One region of the Streptomyces sp. DSM 40868 genome, then DNA from elsewhere that is predicted to be linked to it. Evidence: predicted binding sites of a transcription regulator. Region 1 holds the regulator's gene; the other holds the start of a gene.
The links. Region 1 encodes HrcA, which represses chaperone genes, less so after heat shock. Its sites were predicted from a motif close to TTNGCACTCNGNNNNNCNGAGTGCNAA; they were not measured.
Positions count from the first base shown of each region.

Region 2: the regulator HrcA is predicted to act here: its motif matches at 2,086-2,112, upstream of groL (chaperonin GroEL).

Region 1 covers NZ_CP050504.1:3,187,879-3,191,727, reverse strand. Annotated here, with positions in the region: gene HB370_RS14375 (DUF3097 domain-containing protein) at 1-700, opposite strand, end outside; gene HB370_RS14370 (MBL fold metallo-hydrolase) at 769-1,491, opposite strand; gene hrcA (heat-inducible transcriptional repressor HrcA) at 1,653-2,669, shown strand; gene dnaJ (molecular chaperone DnaJ) at 2,670-3,806, shown strand.
Region 2 covers NZ_CP050504.1:4,088,481-4,092,329, reverse strand. Annotated here, with positions in the region: gene thrC (threonine synthase) at 1-1,057, shown strand, start outside; gene HB370_RS18450 (MoaD/ThiS family protein) at 1,054-1,329, shown strand; gene HB370_RS18445 (cold-shock protein) at 1,762-1,965, shown strand; gene groL (chaperonin GroEL) at 2,275-3,849, shown strand, end outside.

The DNA of each region.
Region 1 (3,849 bases):
CGGTGTTCTCCGCCGGCCAGCCCAGTGCCCGGCACACCCCCGTCTTCCAGTCCTGGCCCTTCGGGACCGTCGGCCATGCCTCGATGCCCAGGGAGGACGGCTTCACCGCCTGCCAGATGTCGATGAACGGGTGACCGACGACCAGGGCGTGCTCGCTGGTGACCGACTGGGCGATCCGCCACTCCTTGGTGCCCGGCACCAGATGGTCCACCAGGACGCCCAGGCGGGCGTCGGGGCCCGGGGCGAAGGACTCCACGACGGCCGGCAGGTCGTCCACGCCCTCCAGGTACTCCACGACCACGCCCTCGACGCGCAGGTCGTCGCCCCAGACCTTCTCGACCAGCTCGGCGTCGTGCCGACCCTCCACGTAGATACGGCCGGCGCGGGCCACGCGCGCGCGTGCCTGGGGGACGGCGATCGAGCCGGACGCCGTACGGGTGGGGCGGGCCGGGGCCGAGGCCGGGCGGACCAGGGTGACGACCCTGCCCTCCAGCAGGAAGCCGCGCGGTTCCAGGGGGAAGACACGGTGCTTGCCGAAGCGGTCCTCCAGGGTCACCGTGCCCGCCTCGCAGCGGATCACCGCCCCGCAGAACCCGGTACCGGCCTCCTCCACCACCAGCCCCGGGTCGGCCGGGACCTCCGGCGCCGGTTTCGGTTTCTTCTTCCACGGAGGGGTGAGGTCGGCGGAGTACTGGCGCATTCGGATGACGATAGGAGAAGCCGCGCCGTGACCAGCGCGACACGCCGGGATGCGAAGAGAACCGCCGTTCAGATCACGCCGAACCGTGCCGCCAGCTCGTCCCGTTGACGTCGTACGAACGCCGCGTCCACCGCCGCCCCGTGACCGGGCACGTACACCGCGTCCTCGCCGCCCAGCGCCAGCAGCCGGTCCAGGGCGTCCGGCCAGCGGGCGGGGACCGCGTCCGGGCCGGCCTGGGGCTCGCCGGACTCCTCCACCAGGTCGCCGCAGAAGACGACCTCCGGGGAGCCGGGAACCAGCACCGCGAGGTCGTGGGCGGTGTGGCCCGGGCCCACGTTGGCCAGCAGCGCCTGGCGACCGCCGCCGAGGTCCAGCGTCCACTCGCCGGACACCAGGTGCCGGGGCGTGACCAGCGCGTCCACCGCCTCGTCGGCGTCGGCGACCGGCAGCCCGTTGCGCACCGCGTCCAGCCGCAGCTCCGCCCGCTCGAACGCGAACACCGCGTCCAGGCCGACCGCCCCGTACACCTCCGCCCCGGCGAACACCGCCGCGCCGAAGACATGGTCGAAGTGCGGATGGGTGAGCGCGAGATGGGTCACACGGCCACCCGCCAGCTCCTCGGCCCGCGCCCGCAGCCGGACCCCCTCCGCCAGGCTCGAACCGGCGTCCACGAGCAGCGCCGTCCCCTCGCCCACGACCAGCCCCGCCGTGCAGTCCCAGCCCGGCAGCCGGCACCGCCCCACCCCGGCCGCCAGCCGTTCCCACCCCAGCTCTTCCCAAGTCACGCTCATACCCGCGACGCTAGCGGTACGACCCGGCGGCGCGGCCCGACCTTGCCCAGGGTGTACCCGACGGCCGTACACTGGGCCGGGGAATGCTGGCACTCGCGTGGGAAGAGTGCCAGGCGGACGACCCGACGGGACGAGGGACGACGTGCTGGAGGTGCGCGCGAATGCTGAGTGAACGCAGGCTTCAGGTACTGCGCGCCATCGTCCAGGACTATGTGGGCACCGAGGAGCCGGTCGGTTCCAAGGCGCTCACCGAGCGGCACAACCTCGGCGTCTCCCCGGCCACCGTCCGCAACGACATGGCGGCCCTGGAGGACGAGGGGTACATCGCGCAGCCGCACACCAGCGCGGGGCGCATCCCCACCGACAAGGGCTACCGCCTGTTCGTCGACAAGCTCGCGGGCGTGAAGCCGATGACCGCGCCCGAGCGGCGGGCGATCCAGAACTTCCTGGAGGGCGCCGTCGACCTCGACGACGTCGTGGCACGCACGGTGCGGCTGCTCGCGCAGCTGACCCGGCAGGTCGCCGTCGTGCAGTACCCGTCGCTGACCCGGTCCACGGTCCGGCACGTGGAGCTGCTCTCGCTCGCCCCGGCGCGCGTGATGCTCGTGCTGATCACCGACACCGGCCGGGTCGAGCAGCGTATGGTCGACTGCCCGGCCCCGTTCGGCGAGGCCTCGCTGGCGGATCTGCGGGCCCGGCTGAACAGCAGGGTCGCGGGCCGCCGGTTCACCGATGTGCCGATGCTGGTCGAGGACCTGCCGGACGCCTTCGAGCCGGAGGACCGAGGTACGGTCTCCACGGTGCTCTCCACCCTGCTGGAGACACTCGTGGAGGAGAACGAGGAGCGGCTGATGATCGGCGGTACCGCCAATCTCACCCGCTTCGGGCACGACTTCCCCCTCACGATCAGGCCCGTCCTGGAGGCATTGGAGGAGCAGGTCGTGCTCCTCAAACTCCTCGGCGAGGCGAAAGACCCGGGCGTGACCGTGCGCATCGGCCACGAGAACGCCCACGAGGGACTCAACTCCACGTCCGTCGTGTCGGTCGGTTACGGTTCGGGCGGCGAGGCGGTTGCCAAGCTCGGCGTGGTCGGACCGACCCGCATGGACTACCCGGGAACGATGGGAGCGGTACGCGCAGTGGCACGGTACGTCGGACAGATCCTGGCGGAGTCGTAAGTGGCCACGGACTACTACGCCGTTCTCGGCGTGCGCCGCGACGCGTCGCAGGATGAGATCAAGAAGGCGTTCCGGCGGCTCGCGCGCGAGCTGCACCCGGACGTCAACCCGGATCCGAAGACCCAGGAGCGGTTCAAGGAGATCAACGCCGCTTACGAGGTGCTGTCGGACCCGCAGAAGAAGCAGGTCTACGACCTCGGCGGCGACCCGCTCTCGCAGTCCGGCGGCGCCGGCGCGGGCGGCTTCGGGGCCGGCGGCTTCGGCAACTTCTCCGACATCATGGACGCGTTCTTCGGTACGGCGTCGCAGCGCGGGCCGCGCTCGCGCACCCGGCGCGGCCAGGACGCGATGATCCGGATCGAGGTCGAGCTGGACGAGGCGGCCTTCGGGACGACCAAGGACATCCAGGTCGACACCGCCATCGTCTGCAACACCTGCAACGGCGAGGGCGCGGCCCCCGGCACGTCCGCGCAGACGTGTGACATGTGCCGCGGCCGGGGCGAGGTCTCGCAGGTCACCCGGTCCTTCCTGGGCCAGGTCATGACCTCCCGGCCGTGCCCGCAGTGCCAGGGCTTCGGCACGGTCGTGCCGACCCCGTGCCCGGAGTGCGCCGGCGACGGCCGCGTGCGCTCCCGCCGCACGCTCACCGTGAAGATCCCGGCCGGTGTCGACAACGGCACCCGGATCCAGCTCGCGGGCGAGGGCGAGGTCGGCCCCGGCGGCGGCCCGGCCGGCGATCTGTACGTGGAGATCCACGAACTGCCGCACCCGACCTTCCAGCGGCGCGGCGACGACCTGCACTGCACGGTCACCATCCCGATGACGGCCGCGGCGCTCGGCACCAAGGTCCCGCTGGAGACCCTGGACGGCATGGAGGAGGTCGACATCCGGCCCGGCACCCAGTCCGGCCAGTCGATCCCGCTGCACGACCGCGGTGTCACGCATCTGCGCGGCGGCGGCCGGGGCGACCTGATCGTGCACGTCGAGGTGCAGACCCCGACCAAGCTGGACCCCGAGCAGGAACGCCTGCTGCGCGAACTGGCCAAGCTCCGCGGCGAGGAACGGCCCCAGGGCCAGTTCCAGCCGGGACAGCAGGGCCTGTTCTCGCGGCTGAAGGACGCGTTCAACGGCCGCTGAACCATGGGGGCGCCTCCGGGGTGTGCCGGGGGCGTCTCAGGGG
Region 2 (3,849 bases), 900 kb from region 1:
GCTGCTGCCGGTCCCGGCCGACGTCGCCGAAAAGCCCAATCTCAACCCCGGCTGGACCAAGCTCGTCAAGGCCGACAACCTCGCCCGCGAACTGGGCGTGACCGGCGGCCTGTACGTCAAGGACGACTCCGGCAACCCGACCCACTCCTTCAAGGACCGGGTCGTCGCCCAGGCCCTGGAGGCCGCCCGCGCCTTCGGCTTCACCACCCTGTCCTGCTCCTCCACCGGCAACCTCGCCGGTGCCGTCGGCGCCGCCGCCGCCCGGGCCGGCTTCCGCTCCTGCGTGTTCATCCCGCACGACCTGGAGCAGGGCAAGGTCGTCATGGCCGCGGTCTACGGCGGTGAACTCGTCGGCATCGAGGGCAACTACGACGACGTGAACCGCTTCTGCTCCGAGCTGATCGGCGACCCGGCCGGCGAGGGCTGGGGCTTCGTCAACGTCAACCTGCGGCCGTACTACGCCGAGGGCTCCAAGACGCTGGCGTACGAGATCTGCGAGCAGCTCGGCTGGCGGCTGCCCGACCAGATCGTCATCCCGATCGCCTCCGGCTCCCAGCTCACGAAGATCGACAAGGGGCTCCAGGAGCTGATCAAGCTCGGGCTGGTCGAGGACCGGCCGTACAAGATCTTCGGCGCCCAGGCCGAGGGCTGCTCCCCGGTCTCCACCGCCTTCAAGGCCGGCCACGACGTCGTACGGCCGCAGAAGCCGGACACCATCGCCAAGTCCCTGGCGATCGGCAACCCGGCCGACGGTCCCTACGTCCTGGACGTCGCCCGCCGCACCGGCGGTGCCGTGGAGGACGTCACGGACCCGGAGATCGTCGACGCCATCCGGCTGCTGGCGCGCACCGAGGGCATCTTCGCGGAGACGGCGGGCGGCGTGACCGTCGGCGTGACCCGCAAGCTGCTCGAGGCGGGCGTGCTGGACCCGGCGAAGACCACGGTCGTCCTCAACACCGGCGACGGCCTGAAGACCCTGGACGCGGTGGCCGGCACCGGCCTGACCGCCACCATCCGCCCGACCCTGGACTCCTTCCGAGAGGCTGGCCTCGCATGAGCGTGACCGTTCGCATCCCCACCATCCTGCGCACCTACACCGGCGGCCGGGCCGAGGTCCCGGCCGAGGGCGGCACGCTCGGCGAGGTCATCGCGGACCTGGAGAAGAACCACACGGGGATCGCCGCCCGCGTCCTGGACGACCAGGGCAAGCTGCGCCGGTTCGTCAACGTGTACGTGAACGACGACGACGTGCGCTTCGAGCAGGGCCTGGACACCGCGACCCCCGACGGCGCCGGGATCTCGATCATCCCCGCGGTCGCCGGCGGCTGACCCTTTACCGACGGTAGGCCCGGTCACTGACCGTCCACTCGATTGCCCCCTCCGTGAGAGAAACGGAGGGGGCAATTCTGTGTGATTGAACGCGGTAGAGTTGGGGAACACGGTCGCGATCGGGTGGTCGCGAGCCCGGGAAACATGCTGCGCGCCCGATAAGAAACAGCCAAGTTGTGCGGGTTCTGCGCGGCTTTTGTGGCTTTTATGGGGCCCGACTTGCCCTGACGTCGGGTGAATTCTCGCCATATTCCGGACCTCTGACGTCCAGATTTCTCGTCCGATTGACCTGTTGCAGACGGCAGTTGGACAGATACATTCGGCCGCGGTCGACGCGTTCCGGCGCACGCCCCCGACCAGTTGGGGGGTGAGGTCTGACCCGGGTCCGCGAAGTGTGGATCTGTGCAAGGGCCAGTAATAGGGGAGTTAGGCATGGCTCAGGGCACCGTCAAGTGGTTCAACGCGGAGAAGGGGTACGGCTTCATCGCGGTCGACGGTGGTGCGGACGTCTTCGTCCACTACAGCGCGATTCAGATGGACGGCTACCGCACCCTGGAAGAGGGCCAGCGGGTCGAGTTCGAGATCTCGCAGGGCCAGAAGGGTCCGCAGGCCGACATGGTTCGCGTCACCGCCTGAATGTTTTGTGTGAAGGGCCCGCACCTCGCAGAGGGTGCGGGCCCTTCGCCATGCCCGCCGCCGGGTCCCGGTTCCGGCGTTCGCGGGCGGCTGACGGGCACCTCCCCACCCGGCCGGGCGCTTGCACTCGACCATGCCGAGTGCTAATCATTGCGTTAGCACTCTGAAGGTGAGAGTGACAGTGAAGGACCGGGTCGGTGAGGCCCGCGGGCCGGGTGGGGCAAGGAACCACGAGGCCGGCGAGCCGTCCGTCGCGGGCGCGGGCGCGGTCCGAAGGAATCACCCCCAGTCCTGGAGGGACCACTTCACATGGCCAAGATCATCGCGTTCGACGAGGAGGCGCGGCGCGGCCTCGAGCGCGGCATGAACCAGCTCGCGGACGCCGTGAAGGTGACGCTCGGCCCCAAGGGCCGCAACGTCGTCCTCGAGAAGAAGTGGGGCGCGCCCACGATCACCAACGACGGTGTCTCCATCGCCAAGGAGATCGAGCTCGAGGACCCGTACGAGAAGATCGGCGCCGAGCTGGTCAAGGAAGTCGCCAAGAAGACGGACGACGTCGCCGGTGACGGTACGACCACCGCGACCGTGCTCGCCCAGGCCCTGGTCAAGGAGGGCCTGCGCAACGTCGCCGCCGGCGCCAACCCGATGGCTCTGAAGCGCGGTATCGAGAAGGCCGTCGAGGCCGTCTCCGCCGCCCTGCTGGAGCAGGCGAAGGACGTCGAGACCAAGGAGCAGATCGCCTCCACCGCGTCCATCTCCGCCGCCGACACCCAGATCGGCGAGCTGATCGCCGAGGCCATGGACAAGGTCGGCAAGGAAGGCGTCATCACCGTCGAGGAGTCCAACACCTTCGGTCTGGAGCTCGAGCTCACCGAGGGTATGCGCTTCGACAAGGGCTACATCTCCGCCTACTTCGCGACCGACATGGAGCGCATGGAGGCGGTGCTCGAGGACCCGTACATCCTCATCGCCAACTCCAAGATCTCCGCGGTCAAGGACCTGCTCCCGCTGCTGGAGAAGGTCATGCAGTCGGGCAAGCCGCTGCTGATCATCGCCGAGGACGTCGAGGGCGAGGCCCTGTCGACCCTGGTCGTCAACAAGATCCGCGGCACCTTCAAGTCCGTCGCCGTCAAGGCCCCGGGCTTCGGCGACCGCCGCAAGGCCATGCTCGGCGACATCGCCATCCTCACGGGCGGCGAGGTCATCTCCGAGGAGGTCGGCCTCAAGCTGGAGAACGCGACCCTGGACCTCCTGGGCCGCGCCCGCAAGGTCGTCATCACCAAGGACGAGACCACCATCGTCGACGGTGCCGGCTCCTCCGAGCAGGTCAACGGCCGGGTCAACCAGATCCGCGCCGAGATCGAGAACAGCGACTCCGACTACGACCGCGAGAAGCTCCAGGAGCGCCTGGCCAAGCTCGCGGGCGGCGTGGCCGTCATCAAGGCCGGTGCCGCCACCGAGGTGGAGCTCAAGGAGCGCAAGCACCGCATCGAGGACGCCGTCCGCAACGCGAAGGCCGCCGTCGAGGAGGGCATCGTCGCCGGTGGTGGCGTGGCCCTGCTGCAGGCCTCCCAGGTCTTCGAGAAGCTGGAGCTGGAGGGTGACGAGGCGACCGGCGCCAACGCCGTGCGCATCGCCCTGGAGGCCCCGCTGAAGCAGATCGCCGTGAACGCCGGCCTCGAGGGCGGTGTCGTGGTGGAGAAGGTGCGCAACCTGACCCCGGGCCACGGCCTGAACGCCGCGACCGGCGAGTACGTCGACCTGGTCGCCGAGGGCATCATCGACCCGGCGAAGGTGACGCGTTCCGCGCTGCAGAACGCCGCGTCGATCGCCGCGCTGTTCCTCACCACCGAGGCCGTCATCGCCGACAAGCCGGAGAAGGCC